DNA from 2 places in the Nostoc sp. genome. Region 2 is predicted to be linked to the other one. Evidence: riboswitches for the same ligand, from Rfam matches in the RefSeq annotation. Region 2 holds a riboswitch; the other holds the start of a gene.
The links. Region 2 has a riboswitch for cyclic di-AMP ahead of ACYTXL_RS20745 (universal stress protein). Riboswitches for the same ligand answer to the same signal wherever they lie in the genome.
Positions count from the first base shown of each region.

Region 1 (9,566 bases), on a different contig from region 2:
TTAAAACTCTAAGTTTAAATACAGTTGCCTTTATTAACCTAATTAATATCAATATTACTTAGAAAATATTAATTATCGATTTGGTTAGTTGATTATGCAAATGCTAAGTAATTGGGTCAAAATTCATTTATTTTAATTATTTTCCCCGTATTTTTTCATTTTCAACTGACCTGTAATTATTTAATTATCATGAAGTACAAGCTTACATCAACTTCTTTACTAAATCTTCAAAATGTAAAGTTTGTGATTTTTGCTAGCATTATAAAGTATTGTAAATTTTAATGAAGTTTTTTTTTCAAGCTTACTGTTTTTTTTAGTAAGGGTGACAATATTTTTCAGCTTAATACGGTATTCTCGTTAAGTTAAGTTTCAATATCAATTTTTGTTTGTAAAAAAAATACTTTTATATTAAAGAAATACATTTTAAAATAGATAAGTTAAAGTTATAGATTATCAAGAGCGTTTTGGAGGTTAATAACACTTAAGCTTTACATAAATTTTATATAGCGGTTCTGGTCTCTTGTAAGGTACAAGAACCCCACCCCAACCCCCTCCCCGCCTGCGAGGAGGGGGCTATGATTCACCTCATCTGATTAGTGGGACTTAGACAAAAAACACCCAGAAAAAAGCCTCCAATCTATATACAGAGAGACTTTGACATCGTTTTGCTTGGTTGATTGATATATCTGGGTTTGAGCCATTTTTGAGCATTTGGTGTATTTCCCTTACCCTGCATGGGTTTGAGGCTTGTTTCTCCCCGAAAAATGTTTAAGTCCCGTTAGGAAACCCTATTAGGACTTATGCATTGTACAAATTCATCATGATGTGTATTAACAAAAATAGGTTGTTTTAGGCTTTTATTAATTATCGTTTGATCGTAAATAGACCATATTGTAGGGGTTTAGCAATGCTAAACCCCTACGAAAGATGTGGCTTTTCACTTATACATATTTACTATTTATTGTCAATGCGTAAGTCCTAGCTATATGCTTGCTTTAAGTAGTGACATTCTCCCATCACTGACTTGGAGTACCAGTAGTAATTTGGGTAAGGAGTATCGGCACTGATGATGTATTCCGACTTAAGACTACAAGCATTAACCGCACACTTACGCGATTTTATCCAGTCCCTTCGTTCATTCAACGCATAGTTGTAGACACGGCGCGATTGCTCCAGCCAATTAAGCATAATACTTTCGGCATTGGTGTCTGGATAAATTCGGTAGCTGTATGTGAGGTTAAGCATACAACTATTATAGCATTTCTAGGGAGATTTATTTGTCTCCTAACCAATCAATCTAATGGCAACTCCTCATACATCGGAGATATAATCGTCGCTGCCCGCCTATCCATCCCGTCGCTGATCGAAGCGATAGAGCGCGGGGCTTCCGGCGACTAGCTAAACGTCAATTACTTTTTCAGGGTAACTAATCGTGCCTTGAAGCGTCAGGCATAATTGCCTCCTGAAGATTTACGCCGTTGAGGTGAGCTAACCTAAGGTCAGCTCCTCTAAGGTTAGCTCCTCTGAGATTCGCCCCTGCCAAATTCGCGCCTCTAAGGTTAGTCCAACTCAAATCAGCTTGACTCAAATTAGCTTCACTTAGGTTAGCCCGCAGCAGATAAGCACCAGTCAGGTGAGCTTTGTTGAGATTAGCTTTGTAAAGGTCAGTTTCATAAAGATAAGCCCCCAACATTTCCGCCTCGTATAAAGTTGCTTCGCTGAGGTCAGCCGCAATCAAGTTAGCTTCAGTGAGGTTGGCAAAAGAGAGATTAGTCCGTATTAACTTCGCTGCTCCTAAATCGGCATCTCTCAAGTTGGCACCTCTTAAGTCAGTTCCAATTAGATTAGCATGAGCGATCGCAGCGCCTCTAAGATTCGCCTCACTCAAGTCAGCTCCAATCAAATTGGCATGACTCAAATCTGCCTGCGTAAGTATAGCACCACTCAACTTAGCAACACTCAAGTTAGCATCACTCAGGTTAGCTTCAACGAGGAAGGCTTTGTAGAGGTTGGCACTACTGAGGTCAGCACCACTGAGGTTTGCTCGCACCAGTAAAGCATTAGCCAAATCCACCTTGCTCAAGTTTACCCCCTGGAGGTTTGCGCCTCTGAGGTTATCCCCTTGCAGGTTTGCGGCGCTGAGGTCTGGTTCAATCTGAGGATTTTTCTTTCTCCACTCAATCCATATAACTGCACCTGCTTTGAGTAAAGCTAGATGCTCTCGATTTGCCATTTTCTCTCCTTTACTCCTGACGCCCACCCAGAGGATTTGCCCGACCTGCTACACTTTCAATCGCCGTTAACGCTCCCGCCGCACCTGCGAGAATATCTTGCTCTTTTCCACCTAAGTAAAGCCGTCCAAAGCTGCCTACAGCTTGAACCTCAAGAATGTTAATCGCCGCCGCTTTCTCCGCTTCATTCGCCGCCAGTGCGGCATAAGCAGCAGGCTCCACTTCTAATACATACAGCGTTTGCCCTGCTAGTAGTAGCTGTCCCCGGCGGGTGCGATTAATAAGTTGTGTTTGGTAAGCATCGATGTTGCGGATAATTTGGCTAGAAACAACACGCGGTTTGAGACATTCCTCTCTTCGGACTCCCAGTAAGGCCAAAATGGCTTGACCAGCAGCTCGCGTTTCGCCTTGGGAGCTAGAATGAACTTCCAATAGTCCGTACAGTCTTTCAACTACCTGCACTCCGGGACGGACAGAGGCAGCTTTCAGGGCTACATCCGTAATCTTATTAATTTCGATACCAGGAGAGATTTCAATCCACAATGATGTATCCCCTGGTAATGGTAAGAAGCCTTGAGCTACTGTTCCCATATATGCTGCATGTTGAGGTTGCAGGCTGTCGAGAAATACGAAACTGCGTAGCTCTATTCCCAAGATTTTGCTCTCCAGTCATAAGGGTAAAAGTTATCTATTGCAAGATATGAGCGCCTAACTTGGGGCATTTTAGCCACAAGTGAAGGATGGAAAAACACAAAGTAGAAAAATTTTGCTGTCGATAAATTTTACACCTGAGAAGTACTCTAGCAGTAAAACCGCTTTGACAATTGTACAAGTTTTATTAGGCACAAATCGAGCAGTGCTTGGGTCGATTTACTGATATAATTGATATTATACTCAGTACCCTGGCGTCAGTTTGAGTTAATTGCGATCGCTCTACCATGTTTTTCTACCACAATAGACTGAGCGATGTCTGACGACAAGCCCTCCTCCTCTAGGCTAATCCCCATCCGGTGCGTTTCCCCACAGTTTTGATCGTAAATAGATTCTCCTCGTTTAGACACGGAGAATTGCACCGATAATCTTAATTGGAATCAATGTCAAGGGTTATAGTCCATGTAACTCGAATACTTCAACCCAACCCAATCTCCATGTTCAGTAAGACCAAACTTGTACCCATATCCAACATCCCAAAAGCAAAACATATATCGTTGAATTTGTTGGAAATTGTTACGCATGAATTGGGTAACAGGTTTTTCCGATGAACCTCCATCATACTTAACTTTAAAATAGTAAGGATCGTCATCAAACATCTTTCCTGCTTTTAAGGCAAGTTCGATTGCGATCGCTTCCTTTGAGGACATTGTGCAAATAAGGACTCCAGGAATCACCTTTACGCTCACGCCGAGAAGGGGCATACTTATATCGAGGATACTCTTTTGGGTCTGTTGGCATCCCCCGACGTGCTATCCCTTTCGATGTTTTAAATCAGAAGTTTGAACAAAGCCTTCTGACAATAATAAATTCCAGCAATTCAGTTCTCCCCTATTCTCTGTATTCCAGACAAACGGCTGACGATTCTCTGTATAATTTCTAAGGCGACTAATAAGTTCTTGCGTTTCTGGGTGCATAAATCATCAAAGTGTAAATTTGTGCATTAACAAGCACCTTTCAAAATAAGGATATCCACCGTCAGCAAGTGAGGATAATTCTCTGTTGTGGGCGTTTGCTTTCATAATATACAGAAATTTTCTAGAGAATATCTATATTATCTTTTCTATGTTTATATATCTAAATTCAATTAAAATATTGTAGGATGGGCAAGATGCCCGCCCTAATTATGTCAATTTAAGGTGGAATACCTGATTAGTTCCGCGCTCAAAGCTGTAAAAATTAAACTGCAATTCGGGGTCGGGTATTGGGTGCAGTTTCAGCCAGCAAACGAGTGTAAAGTTGAGTCAGTCGAAATGCTACACTATACCAACTAAACGCAATTTCTGTCCGTTGTCGAGCCGCTTCACCTAACTGGTTTCGCCAAGCTGGATTGATGAGAATACGGTCTATGGCAGCAGCAAAAGCTACTTCATCTTTGGGGGGCGCAAGTAAGCCCGTTACTTCTGGTACAACAGTAAACTGTAACCCGCCAACATCACTAGCTACAACTGGAGTCTGACTCGCCATTGCCTCAATAGCAACTAAACCAAAAGGTTCGTAGTGACTAGGGACTACGCAGACATCGGCGGCGGCGTAGTAGAAGGGGAGGACAATTTCATCTAAGCGACCGGGAAAGGTTGTACAATTTTCTAATCCCAGTTCAGTAACGATGCTGGCAATGCGATGGCGTTCAATTCCATCACTCTGACCTGGACGGCTACCACCCCCAATGACTAGCTGGAGGTTAGCTTCACCCCTGAAACTAGACTTGGCAATGGCTCGTACTAAGGTTTCAATTCCTTTGCGTTGGTCAAAACGACCAACGTAAAGAACCATCTTGGCATCTGCTGCAATTCCCAACTTTTCCCGCGCCGCAGATCGGTGAATTTGCCCAAACTTGTCAGTATCGGTGCCACAGGGAATCATTTCAATGTTTCCTTGGCTGGAAACAAGTACTCGCATATGCTTTTGTTCTTGCGGACTGGTTGCAACTACACAGTCTATAGTTTCTAAACAGGCTTTTTCTACAGCTAATCGCTGGGCTGCAATTACGGGAACATCACCAATCGTTCTGTATTTAACCGCTCCTAAAGAGTGGTAAGTATGCACCTGAATCAGTGGTTGCTGCTTTTTCAATTCCATGCCAATCCAAGATGATAACCAGTAGTTGGTATGAATTAGAGAGTAATGGAACCCTTGTTGCTGCTGGAATCGTTGGAATTCTTCGATAAATTCAGGTAAATAGTCGAACAAGTTATCTCGCCCGATAAACTCAGCTGGTCCCGCTTCTAACCGAATAGTACGACAGTTTGGACTATGTTGGATAATCGCAGCTTGTTCAGGACTACTACGACGAGTGAACATATCCACTTGCCAACCTTGCTGGGCTAGGGCATAACCTACTTGACGCACATAGACATTTTGACCCCCAGCTTCTTCTTGACCAATTTCAACCGCCGGGTCGCCATCAACAGAAATTAGGGCAATGGGATGTTTCTTATTCTGGAACATAGCTGATTTTCACCTCTAGGCAAATAATCCTGCCTCAGACGCCAGAAATCAAGATATTGTTATCCTCTCTCAAGGCCGAGGGCAGGCACAACGAACCGCAAAGTTACCAGCCAAAGGACAATTACGAGAACAAGGCATTACTTGTAAGAATGCTGCTCGTTTAGTCTCCTCTCAATGCCGACGAAGTTAGTTGACGGGCTAGGACTGAGAGATGTCCTTCTTCAGAAAGTTATGAGTTATGAGTTATGTATTTAGTAACTTTTTAACTTCTCACTCTTAACTCCTCACTCCTGACTATTAACTCCTAACTTTCTTCAAGATACGCCCCTAGTTTGGTTCCTCCGCTCCGGTTTACCCTTATTCAAAAATGGTTTCAGGGAATATAGTGGATTAGGCAGACTGATTTATTTTTCTTGAAATGTTTATAACCTGTGAACATCATATATGTCAAGAGTCTGAACAAAAAAGTGTGATTTCAATCACATTAAGGCGCGTCTTACTGTCCAGACTAAAATGGTGTAATAGGCTGGTATTATTACAATCCCAAATCTTCTGGAAAACCCAGCATGATGTTTAGGTTTTGGATTGCGGCTCCCGATGCGCCTTTGCCCAAGTTGTCAAGACGAGCAACTAGCAACACTTCTTTGGTAGTGTCATTGGCGAATATAAAAACCTGAACAATATTGGTGCCGTTGATTGCCATCGCATCTAGAAATATTCCATCCCTCAGTAGAGTAGAATCTTGGAATGGAGCAACCTGGACAAATTTTTCACTTTGGTAGTAGTCAGCGATCGCTTGATAAATCACCTCACCTGATGGGGGATTATCTAAAATTCCTAGCGGCAAAGGCACCTGTACCAACATTCCCTGCTCAAAATCTCCCACTGCCGGTACGAACAGGGGCGGTGATGCTAACCCCGAATACTGATGCATTTCCTTAACGTGCTTATGCCCAAACTGCAAACCGTAGATGCCATAAGGGTAGAGCGACTCTGCCCCGGCTTGCTGCTCATGGAAGCTATAGTATTGTTTGATCAGATTCTTTCCGCCACCAGAGTAACCTGACACTGCATTAACGGTGATCGGAAAATTACTCTTCAGCAGTCCCTTAGCAATCAACGGACCGATACAAGCCAAAAATCCTGTAGGATAACAGCCCGGATTGCTGACAAACTGGGCGCTGGCGATTTTCTCTCGCTGTCCTGGATTTAGTTCAGGAAAACCATATACCCAGTCTTTAGCTGTGCGATGAGCGCTACTAGCATCCAGGATCTTCACCGTATTAGTACTGACTAAGCTCACAGCTTCGCGGGCTGCGTCATCAGGCAGGCAGAGAATGATCACATCGACGGCATTAATTAGTTTGGCTCGCTCAGTTGCATCCCGATGTTTAGATGCCTCAATGCTAACTAACTCGATATCATCGCGTTGGTTGAGGCGTGAGAAAATCTGTAAGCCTGTGGTTCCTGATTCCCCATCAATGAAAATCTTCGGTTTAGTAGTCATGCGCTTCTTATATGTAAGTGATGTTTTGACTGATTAATCCTTACTTGACTTTTGGTAAATGAATTATAAACCACGTCTATCTTGAAACCTGTAATTCTTCGGTGATCAAAAGGATTTGCCCTCATCCCCCAACCCCTTCTCCCAGATTTGGGGTGAGGGCAAAAACTACGCTTATAAACTTAGATGAGGTTTAAAAGTCAATACCTTTGCCAAAAATAGAGGTAATCTAGCTTTGCGATCGCAGAGGTCAAAGTTTAATTAACTTTTTTGTATTCCTGAGGATATCTAAATTTGTGTTGGCCACGACATCTAAAAAATAATGAGTATGTTATTCTACTTAACGAGGTCATAAATGATCTAACTTTCAGCAATTAACCTAAGTGTGAATACAGGCATTGCGGTATAGGCAGCCAGAGGATTTCTGAATTCTTCCTGACCTAGACTATACCAAAATTTCTGGTGAGTTCTCACTAAAAGCTAGTTTAAATAACGGATTTTATAGCTGTTTTCCATTGTCTGGAATACATATCTGTTGAGGAGTGCAAAGTCTTGCGCTCTATAACGTATTGCATCCATACAAGAATCGCTATATCCAGTCTGAGGGAGATTCATAAAAATAAATCGAAGAGCGTTATTAAAACGAATAACTAACTACGCTCACAACGAAACCACGTTTTGCGGAGCAGTTCCGGTTCGTAAGTGCGTCTCACGGATGGGAAAAAGGTAGGCTCTTCGATTTAATTTACCGCTAAGTGCCTGAGCAAATTTTTGTAGGAGTTAAGTAAACAAGATGAATCTGTGCAAACAACGTCAAAGCAAGAATAGGGTATTGATTTTAACTTCCCTGGCTGTGTTGGCGTCTCCAGTAGTATTGCCTTTGCAACAAGCCTTTGCAGGAACATTAACCACCGTTGTAAATTTTAACGGTACTAATGGAGCAGCCCCAAGTGCAGGTGTGCTTTCAGGGAGCGATGGCAATCTTTATGGAACTACTTCCACAGGTGGTACGCAAAGTAAAGGAACAGCATTCAAATTAACTGGTGCTACTTTTAGTACTCTGACCACACTAGTTAACTTCACTGGAACCAATGGAACCAACCCAGTTGCGAGATTATTCCAAGCAAGTGATGGCAATCTATATGGTGCGACCTTTACAGGTGGTACAAATAACTCCGGTACGTTGTTTAAGTTGCAAAAAACAACTTTTACAACTCTGACAAATCTTTGGAATTTCAATGGCACTAATGGAGCCAAACCAGTAGGTCGATTGATTTCAGGTAGCGATCGCAACTTGTGGGGGATAACTTCTGCTGGTGGAGTCAACAATAAAGGAACTGTATTCAAGATTCCGCTAACTGGTGGTGTCCCCGCTGTTGTAGTTAACTTCAACGGTATTAATGGCGCAACTCCATTAGCAAGGTTGCAATTAGCTAGTGACGGAAACTACTATGGCACCGCCTCAGCAGGTGGAGCAACTAATAAAGGTGTGGTGTTCAAGTTAACTCCCGCAGGAGTAATAACTTCATATAGCTTTACTGGTGCTAATGGGCAAAGTCCCCAGGCTGGATTAATTGAATCTGCTAAATTTATCTATGGCACGACTTCCTTAGGTGGAGCCAGTAATAAAGGAGCTATATTCAAGGTTCCGCTCGGTGGCGGTACACCGGTTTTAGTTGCTAGCTTTAATGGCACCAATGGAGCTAACCCCACAGCTGCACTCACAAAAGGAAGTGACGGTAACTTCTATGGCACAACTTCTACAGGTGGTGCAAATAATAAAGGAGCCATCTATCGGTTGACTGGAGCAACTCTCACTTTGTTATTTAGTTTTAATGGCACGAATGGGGCAACTCCGCAGTCCACACTAATTCAACTTGCTAATGGTGCATTTTACGGTACCGCCTCTACTGGTGGCGCTTCTGGGCAAGGAACTGTGTTTAAATTTACACCATAGTCTCAAAGATGACCTACGTGCAAAATAAATAGTAGAACGTAGATTTTTCCACTTTCAGATAGTCACTAAGCGTGACTATTTGAAACTGGAAAAAGTAGGAGTTATTTTATTGATTAATTTTTGAATGAAATTAGCCTGCTTTCACCATCCATATCAAAAAGCTCAGAATTGTTTCAATAGGAGGAAGAGGATAATCTAGTGAACTACCCTGCCGTAAGACGGACGTAGCTCTCCCAATTCATTGGGAATAGCCATCAATTACTCCGTGGTTTTTTTGGTCTGACATTCCCTCCTCTTGTCAGGAGTCGTGGTTCCCAAGACCCAAATCTTTTATGGAATGTGGCATTATCGTAAATAAAAGGGTTTAAGACCCCTACGTATACACGTAGCCTCAGTTTCAGTCGGGGTTTAAATCCCCGTCTGAAAATGTCTTTAATTACGAATTACGAATTACGAATTACGAATTATTTAACCATTACTACAAATTTTCCAGGTTCGAGTGTTGGAACCAGAGAAGTTTCTCTTCCTCGTCTCAAAGACAGTTCAGTTACATGCTCCCTCGATAGTAAAAGAGGCTATTAAGTTTTGGTTACACAGTGCTGCAATCATGTTCACCCGTCCCTCTCTACGAGACGCTACGCGAACACGTCGCCCTGACTTAAGTGCATGGAAACGTCTCCCTGTTTCATTCCAAGCATAATCATATTGATCT
Region 1 is NZ_JBTYKD010000149.1:46,784-56,349, forward strand. Features, by position in the region: gene ACYTXL_RS15355 (helix-turn-helix domain-containing protein) at 979-1,245, opposite strand; gene ACYTXL_RS15360 (pentapeptide repeat-containing protein) at 1,427-2,233, opposite strand; gene ACYTXL_RS15365 (hypothetical protein) at 2,244-2,885, opposite strand; gene ACYTXL_RS15370 (hypothetical protein) at 3,140-3,292, opposite strand; gene ACYTXL_RS15375 (hypothetical protein) at 3,329-3,592, opposite strand; gene ACYTXL_RS15380 (glycosyltransferase) at 4,122-5,393, opposite strand; cyclic di-AMP (ydaO/yuaA leader) riboswitch at 5,554-5,782, opposite strand; gene argC (N-acetyl-gamma-glutamyl-phosphate reductase) at 5,929-6,900, opposite strand; gene ACYTXL_RS15390 (choice-of-anchor tandem repeat GloVer-containing protein) at 7,691-8,854, shown strand.
Region 1: it holds a riboswitch for cyclic di-AMP, as region 2 does, so the genes downstream of both, ACYTXL_RS15380 (glycosyltransferase) here and ACYTXL_RS20745 (universal stress protein) in region 2, are expected to answer to the same signal.

Region 2 (9,566 bases):
CAAAGCTTCGATTGCCCTAATTGCTCGTTTCTGAGTTCTCTCATCAACTTGATAATTTAAAACCATTCCCCAGGTAGAAATTTGAGCATATTTACTATTAGGATTTCGACTCAAAAATTCCGCAGTTTTTTGGGAACTATTAGCGATCAGCTGACTCTCTGCATCTGGGAATTTACTAGCCCAGTTTGCCGCCGTTGTAAAAGACTGTTGGGCAGCTTGAGCATCCCCTAAAAATAATAACTCATCAATTCCTTTATAACGCCACACGTAATAAGACTTTTCGGGAACTGAAGGAGATAGGGATTTTAAGCCTTTCTTTGACAATGCGATCGCGCGTTCTGGCATACCAGCATACAATGAAGTACTGACAGAAAGACTCCGATACGCTGCTAAAAATCGCGGATCGCGTTCTAGAATGACTTCAAAATATTCTGGACTTAAACTATAACCTGTTTTATCCCGAACTTCATCATCTCCGAAATATTGTGAAAAATTCAGATATACCAAATCTGCAATGAAGTTATCATAACCAAAACTCGGCATTTTTTGGAGAAAATTAAGACGGAGCTTTTCAGATTTTATTTCTTTTTCTAGAGTTTCTAAAGATGCAGATTTTTTGCTATTTATTAGTTTTTGCAATTGGGGGAATTGAATCAAGCCAACTCCTAAAATACACACACAAATTGCAAAAGGTGTAGCAATAGCTTGACGCGATAACAACATATTTTTCTTGTTTTCCCAGGTATAACTAACTTCCTGTATACAATATACCTCTCGTAAAATTACTCACTTATATGGTACAGGAGAGCATCCATGACCAAATAGGTAAAAAACTTTGAATCATAGCTGATGTAGCTATTTTTAGTGTTTCAAAAGTTGCCAGCATTGCCCGGCGATCGCCCAATCTTCTTGAGTATGAATAACTAATACCCGCACTGCTGAATCGGGTGTTGCAATATCCTGATCAACAGGCTGCTGTTGATTTTTATCAAGGTCTATTTTCAGTCCGATAAATCCAAAGGCTTCACAGGCAGCTTGGCGAATTTCTGGAGAGTGTTCACCCACGCCTGCTGTGAATACCAAAGCATCTAATCCGCCCAAACTGGTAAGCATTGCACCGATCGCAGAACGTAGACGATGTACGTAGATATCCCAGGCCAGTTGAGCGCGGGTATTACCTTGAGTGTAGGCGTAGCCCGTCGTAGACATCGCTTCTTTCACCTCACGCATATCGCTAGATACACCCGAAATTCCCTTTAACCCAGAAGCTTTATTTAATACATAATCTAACCTTTCGACAGAGTAATTACAGTATCGCAACAGATAAATCAGAATCCCTGGATCAACTGAACCAGAACGACTGCCCATCATCAATCCTTCTACAGGCGTGAATCCCATAGTGGTATCAATACTACGACCGTTTTTAATCGCTGCTAAAGAGCAACCATTGCCCAGGTGACAGGTAATTAACCGCTCAGACGCAACATCTCGACCGAGAATTTGGGCAGCACGTTGAGAACAGTATTGGTGACTGATACCATGAAACCCATAGCGCCGGATACCTTCTTCTACCCACTCATAGGGGCCGGGATAGATTGCTGCTGCATCGGGTAAAGTGGCATGAAATCCGGTATCAAATACTGCTACTTGGGTGACATCTTTGAAGATTTTTTCAATTGCTTCTATGCCTTCTAAAGCGACTGGATTATGTTCGGGAGCAAGGTTAGATAGACGTGCGATCGCCTTTTTGACATCCTCAGTAATTACCACACTATCTCGATAATCCTGTCCACCATGTACTATTCGATGCCCCACCACATCGATTTCTGACAACTGATCAATTACCTTGGTAGCATCATAAGTAAGTGTATGCAGCATATACGTGAGGTGTGCCTCTGGGGAATCACCAGAGATTGATTTTTGCAGCGTTGCACCCGTAGCAGTTTTCACCTCAATTTCTGCCACACCCCGATCTTGAGTCCAGTTAATTTTCCCTTCCCAAAGGGGTTCGAGTGCTTGGGTGGGAAGAGCCTCATCTGCAATCTCATACAGACAACTCTTTTGGCTGCTCGATCCGGCATTCAGCACCAATATCTTCATATAACAACATAAAAACATGACCTCCTTTGATCATGTCACCAAGTGTAACCTTATAGGCATAATATGCAGCAAAGGTGCGCTTCCATTGCTAAAATTTTGTTGAATCATTTTTCAAAGCGATCGCTTTCAGTAACCATAAAAACAAAAGTATTAGTCTTGCAAATATGATCACTGCTAATTCAAGAGCGTAATCTCATACTAGGGACTTCCAAATAAAAGAATACTCAACTATTTCTTGTGGGGTGGGCGTCTCGCCCGCCCGTAGTCCAAGGCGGGCAAGACTTCGGCGTGAGCGCTCAGTCGAACGCTGCCCACCCCACAAGATTGGATAATTTATTTGTTGGAAGTCCCCTACTAAAGTTTTATTCTGGCTAATTCGGCAAACCCTCTAGCCGCATCAAATCCAATTCTCGTTCAAATATTTCATCAATTGGCAACATTTGACCATCAACAGTCATAAATTTATGATCTTTTGTTGCCCGAATCAATGAACCATCTTCCAAACAATATTCAAACATTTCTTGTTGTCCGCGATCATGCCACTGTGCCACAGGTTGCGTGTAAATATTTCCATTATTATCAACGCTGTACACAGTACATTCAATGCATTTTTCTACAACTTCCCCAATCGGTATTAAGCCATATTCTACCGTCAATACTTCTGTATCATAGCTTAAACAATATTCAGCAAACTTTAACATTTGCTCAAATAATTCATCCGCAACTTTTTTCTGAACACCATTTTTAGCTGCGCCATCTACGAATTTTTCACGCTGCTTTTGCATTTCCGAAACTTTCTTTTTACCCATCGCCCGGCGCAGCAAGTCAGCTTGTCCTAAGGTATATCCAGCCATATCCTGAGCAATTTTCATGATTTGCTCTTGATAGACCATAATTCCATAGGTTTCGTCTAATATTGGTTCCAGAATGGTGTGTTGATAATCAATCTTTTCTCGCCCGTGTTTGCGGTTAATAAACTTCGGAATCAGTCCCGCATCTAATGGCCCCGGTCGATAAAGTGCTAAAATTGAAGAAATATCTTCTATATTAGAAGGTTTCAAATCTCTGACTATCTGACGCATCCCAGAAGATTCTAATTGAAATATCCCTTCTAACTCACCTGCTTCTAATAATTCATAAGTTTTTTGGACATCTTTTGGTAGAGAACTATGTTCACCTTTAGCTAATATCTTTTGTGCTTTTCTTTCCTGGCGGGGAATTTCATCAGGATCAACCCGATATCCTCTTGTTTCTTGAATTAAATCAACAGTTCTTTGAATTAGTGTTAGGTTCCGTAAACCCAGAAAATCCATTTTCAACAAACCCATTGATTCCAGGTCTTCCATGAAATACTGGGTAATCACAGAACCGTCATTATTCTTTTGTAGCGGCACAATTTCATCAAGTGGATCAGCAGAAATTACCACACCTGCTGCATGAACACCAAAAGTTTTGTTAGTTCCTTCAATTCGCATCGCCATATCAAGCCAATGGCGAACATGGGGTTCTTTATCATATTTCTCTTTAAACTGTGGTTCTGGGGTTTCCTTAGAAATCATCACCTTAAGTTTCGTTGGTTTCCCCCGCACCACAGGAATTAATTTTGCCATTTTGTCAGCTTCCCCGTAGGGAATATTTAATACTCTGGCGACATCTTTTAAAACTGCTTTAGAAGTTAGGCGGTTAAAAGTAATAATTTGGGCAACTCTATCTGCACCATATTTATCAGTTACATATTCTATAACTTTATCCCGTTGTTCAATACAGAAATCCGTATCAATATCAGGCATTGATTTACGTTCTGGGTTCAAGAACCGCTCAAATAGTAACCCATGATGTACAGGATCAATATTAGTAATTCGCATTGCATAAGCAACTAATGAACCAGCTGCCGAACCCCGACCTGGTCCCACAGGAATGTTATTATCTCTAGCAAATTTGATGTAGTCCCATACAACTAGAAAGTATTTGGAAAAACCCATCTGCTGAATCATTTTCAGTTCGTATTCTAATCTTTCTTTATAGACAGAATCGACTTCCTGGCGAGATTTGCGATTTAATCGTTCTAAAAGTCCACTCCATGCAACATCTTCGGCGTAAGTGTCAGGAGTATGACCAGAGGGAATTGGGGGTGTAGGAATCTGAGGCTCACCCATAATATGGTAAGGCTCGACTTTATCGGCGACTTCTTCAGTGGTAGCGATCGCATCTGCAATCACATCATCCGGCAAATGGTCTCGAAATAGCTGCTGCATCTCCTCACCAGATTTGAGATACTCTGTACCGCTATAACGCATTCGCTTATCTTCAATAATTAGCTTGCCAGTTTGAATACAGAGCAAAGCATCGTGGGCTTCAACGTCAAAACAAGAAATAAAATGCGAATCATTAGTTGCAACAAATTTAATCCCTAGTTCCCGTGCAATTTTGACTGTTTCAACATTCACAATTCGGTCTTCTTGGGAGCCGTGATCTTGAATTTCTAGATAATAATCATCACCAAATACATCTTTATACCACTGAGCAACTTTCCGGGCTGCATCTGGTCTACCACTGAGAATCGCTTGGGGAACTTCTCCACCTAAGCAAGCACTGGTGACAATCAAGCCTTCATGATATTCTTTTAGTAAATCTTTATTAATACAAGGACGAGAAAAAATTCCTTTGCCTTGAACACCTTTGAGGTGAGAAATTGTGGTTATTTTGACTAAATTTTTGTAACCTTTGGTATTTTTAGCTAAAACAACTTGATGATATTTGGGGCGGCGTTCTTGTTTCTCGATATCGCCGTTAATTACATACATTTCATTGCCGATAATCGGCTTAATATTTTGACTACGGCAGATTTTGATCAATTCAACCGCGCCATACATGACACCATGATCGGTAAGGGCGATCGCTTTCATCCCCAGTGCGATCGCTTGATCCACCAACTCTGGTAGCTGACTAGCCCCATCAAGTAGACTGTAGTCACTGTGAATATGTAAAGGTACAAAGGACATAAGCAATTCAAAATTTAAAATGTTCGCGTAGCATCTTATAGAGAAGAAACACAACTACCGCAAGCATTAGAGCTACTGATAGTATACAGTTTTAATGCTAATCAGGTTATCTCTAGGGTCTACCCAGTGGCTTACCCTTTTGAGCCGGATTTTGCACAGGACTTACGCAAACAATAACTGAAAAGAATGATTTTTAGCTAGGGGCAATACCCTGCGGTCAGCTAAAGCTACATGAATTGCCCCTACCCCGTGTAGTTTTACGTAAGTCTTATTGTAAAGCAACGGGATCTTAGATTAACTTGTTTGCGAAATTTTCACTTCCGAAGGTTAAGTTTTAATAGTTACAGCAGTTAACCAGTATCTAGCCATTGATTTTTTATCTCACGCCTTATTTCATGAGTTTTAAAAAAATACTATAAACTTCTCAAATCTTCACTTCTAAGGGCAAAATTACCGTAAAAGTAGAACCAACCCCTACCTCTGAGACTAGGTTAATTTGACCTTGCAATAGTTTCACTAACCGCGAGACGATCGCTAACCCCAATCCAGTACTATCAGGAAGATAGGAACGATTGCTACAACTCACGCGAAAGTAGGGTTCAAATATCTGGGCTTGGTTTTCTGGTGCAATGCCAATTCCAGTGTCAGAAACCGCGAACGCCCATCTCTGATTCTCCAACACCTTACACCTTATAATAATAGTCCCCGACTCTGTATAGCGAATCGCATTACTAATAAGATTTGTAACAATCTGTTGGAATTTAAAAGAATCTGTGATTAATTCTTTAGGGGCGCGATCGCAATCTACTACGATTTTTAAATTTTTCTCAGCAACTAAAGGTTCCAACATTTCACATACATTATTAATTAATTCACGTACATCGGTAGCCGTTAGTTGGAATTTTATTTGCCCTGGATCATCCCGCGAGAATTCTAGTACATTATTAATCAGGTGCAGTAATTGCCTACCATTCCGTAGCACACGCTCAATGTGTTCTAAATTGGCAGAAGTGTCTTTCACCTCAGTCTTTCGCGGTTGTTGGCGTAAAAACAGATCCGAGTAACCAATAATAGAAGTTAGAGGTTGTTTAAATTCATGGGCTAGTTGGGAAAGATACTTTTGATTTGCGGTAACTAAGCGCGTAAGTTCCTCATTATGGAGCGTAACTACTGACTGCAACTGCTGTAATTCTCGCAACCGCTCTTCAACATAACTCTTAAAACATCGAGCGATCGCTTCATCTATGATAGCGTCAATCAAACGTATAGAACGAATTATCTCTACAGGTGTTCCACTCAATAAATCTGCTTGTATAGCATCAAATATTAATGTTCGTAGCAAATGATATTCTCTAGCTATTTCGGTTGGATCAAATCCTTGTTCGGCTCGAATAGCTCCATGCTGGACACTCGCATTAACTATCGACTGAATATGATTATCCTGATATTTTGAAAGCACCGTTACCATTGCTTTCAAAACATCAGGGATGTGATCCTTTACCGCTGTATAAGATAAATCATCAGCACTTTCAATCTGTCTATCGTTGCGAACTGCTGTAATCCATTTATCAAGGATGGTGTCCGCTTTTTCAGCCAGTACTTGACTAAAATCCATTATGTTAAATTCAGCGAGGAGATCGAGGAGTAAACTTCACTACTATATGCAATTAGTTTACCGAGTGCAGTGTTTTTTTGACAAAATTAGCGATTTAATTAATCTATCAAAAGAAATACATTTTATATGTTCTTTTACTTAATTAACTATCCGTATATAAAATTTACAAAAAACTATAATTATAATATAGTTTTCATCTTAACGAGGAATTACAATAATCATTTAGTCTGCAAGTTTTGCGGATATTTTTTTATAACTATTAGCTGTTACCTTACTTAACAGTGCGATAAAATATCCGTTTAGCCGTGGATGAAGTGTTAAAAAATGCCAATACGGCTGAAGAAATCAGCATTGTAAATCAACACTTGGCAATGGTAAACTTGACGGCGGGGGCTGACAAATATCCTGATGAAATTTCTGGAGGTATGAAACAAGGAGTAGGTATTGCCAGAGCTTTAGCAATTCGTCCCAAAATGTTATTGATGGATAAACCTTTTGGGACACTAGATGCGCTAACTTGTGGCCAATTGCAGCAGCAGGTATGAGATATTTGGGAAAATAATCTTCAAGCAGCGATGATGATTACCCACGATGTAGATGAATCACTTTATATGCCGATCGCATCGTCTTGATGACCAATAGCCCAGATGCTAATATAGGAGAGTATTAGAAGTTTGTTTTGAGCATCCACGCGTTACCGAAACTGCTCTGGAAGAGGTTCGCGCCGCCATGCGAAGCTTAAAAGAGTATTTTTAACTCCGCAACCACGCGCTGAATTTCCTTGATCAATATTTTGCCCAAGACGACTAAATTTAGATTATCATTTTTTCTAGTGGGTAGCCTAATTCAAATTCATGAAAGCTGAATTTGAAGCGGAGGAACCATATTGTGGGGCGTATCTCATAAAAAGTGAGGAGTTAAGAGTTAGGAATCTATTAATCTTTAACTCAGCACTCACAACTCAGCACTATTAAGAGAGAGACACCTTCCAGTCTTAGCCCGTCAGCTAACTCCGTAGGCAATGGAAGGAACCCCCAAGACTTTGGCTGTAAATACAGTTATTATTGGGGTTTCCTTGATTGATTTAAGATTGGAGATTTTGGTTATCGTCCTCAATCTAAAATCGTTCGACTGAGCGTAGCCGAAGTCCAAAATCTAAAATTTCTCCCCCTGCTTCTCATGAGTACTTCATTTCATAAGGAGAAGTAAAGCTGTGCAAATTAAGCCAATGTTAGCACGTCTGCAAAGTGCCACAGGACGAGATGACTTAATTGAACAAATGGTACTGCTGCCAGAACCAAAAAAACCTTTTTCTAAAAAACCTCAAACAGAAAAAGCCGTTAACTTAATAGTTGCATATAACGCATCTCCTAACAGTCATACGGCACTAGATATTGCCTTTTGGATTGCCCATCAAACGCGTTTAGCCACTAATGCCCAAGTCACAGTTCAAGCCGTTTATGTGGTACAAGACAATCAAAGCAGTCAGTATCCAAATATCTTGAGCTTTCCAGAAAAACAGCCTTCATTGGAGTGTCAAATCAGTGAAGTATCAAAGTCTGTCACACTGGTATTAACTCAACCTAAATTGCAGACAGTGGCAACTCCCCTGCAACAAGCAGATATAATTCTCTGGCAAGCCCGAAGTCTAGCTGAAGAATGGCAGGGTTCTTTCAAATCTCATTTGCGGTTTGGCTGCATTGCCACAGAACTTAAGAAAGTTGTTGAATCAGAAACTGCCGATATTTTGTTTCTAGGATGCACATCTGTCAATCATCAGATGATTGAGGCACTAGGTTATAATTTTCCCTGCGCCGTTTTGGGCATTCCCACTTCTATTGATGAATAATCGCTCTTCAGAATTTCAGTAATTTTGATCAAATTTCAATCATAGATAAGTCACCTATAACTAGGTGGCTTTTTTCGCTACTAAATAAACTTCGGGAGGTAGGGTGTGGAAAAATGGCAAGCAATCCTTATACCATTTCTTTGTGAGGCTGCGCCAAATTTTCTTTCTTTGTGTCCTTGTCTACGAGACGCTGCGCCTTTGTGGAAGCCTCTCGCAGAGAATACGGTTCGTTCCTCATATAGTTTTGTGCATCTTAATACAGAATTGGTATTAGTACACGTTACCGTAAAAGGGATTCGGAAATATTGAGACTTGATGTTGGGTTTCACTCCGTTCTACCCAACCTACAAATGATTAAATTCTACACACTTTTTGTGGTGTTCTATATTTAGTCTAATTACATTCATTCGTTCGCTCATTTTTTTACATCGACTTGAATTTCATAAAATCTATATTTAATAAGGCTTTTAAGTAGCTTTTTAATTTTGCCTACCAAAACCGAGATTAACCAGGAATTAAGAATTATCAGTTTTTAATTTTTAATTAATAGTATGTTTAAAACTGACCAACGCCACTTGCTACAAAGGAGGAACCCCTGCAACGCAGTGGCTCCTCCTCACTCTTTAGCTATTGCTAATATTTAATGATGTGTAGCACGTCACGAACAACGCTATAACCAGCCAAATCCCAAAGTAAATAGGCGAGAAAGCCAATAGCTGCCAAGCGACCATTCCAAATTTCGGTTTGGGGAGTCCAGCCAAACAAAAATGCATTCCGATCTACACCGTTGTATTCCGTTGCAACAGGTGGTAAATCAGTAGAAGGGCGAGTTTCTTGATTTGCCATTTTTTCCCTCCAAAATATAATAGGTTTTCAGGTGTTAAATTTCTAGTAGCCAATCAGATGTAAAACGTCACGCAGAACGCTATAACCAGCTAAATCCCAAAGTAAATAGGCGAGAAAGCCAATAGCTGCCAAGCGACCATTCCAAATTTCGGCT
Region 2 is NZ_JBTYKD010000222.1:79,279-88,844, forward strand. Features, by position in the region: gene ACYTXL_RS20720 (hypothetical protein) at 1-723, opposite strand, end outside; gene ACYTXL_RS20725 (acetate kinase) at 862-2,100, opposite strand; gene ACYTXL_RS20730 (DNA polymerase III subunit alpha) at 2,472-5,102, opposite strand; gene ACYTXL_RS20735 (sensor histidine kinase) at 5,527-6,717, opposite strand; partial or broken gene ACYTXL_RS20740 (ATP-binding cassette domain-containing protein) at 6,981-7,473, shown strand; cyclic di-AMP (ydaO/yuaA leader) riboswitch at 7,567-7,753, shown strand; gene ACYTXL_RS20745 (universal stress protein) at 7,946-8,566, shown strand; gene ACYTXL_RS20750 (high light inducible protein) at 9,200-9,412, opposite strand; gene ACYTXL_RS20755 (high light inducible protein) at 9,455-9,566, opposite strand, start outside.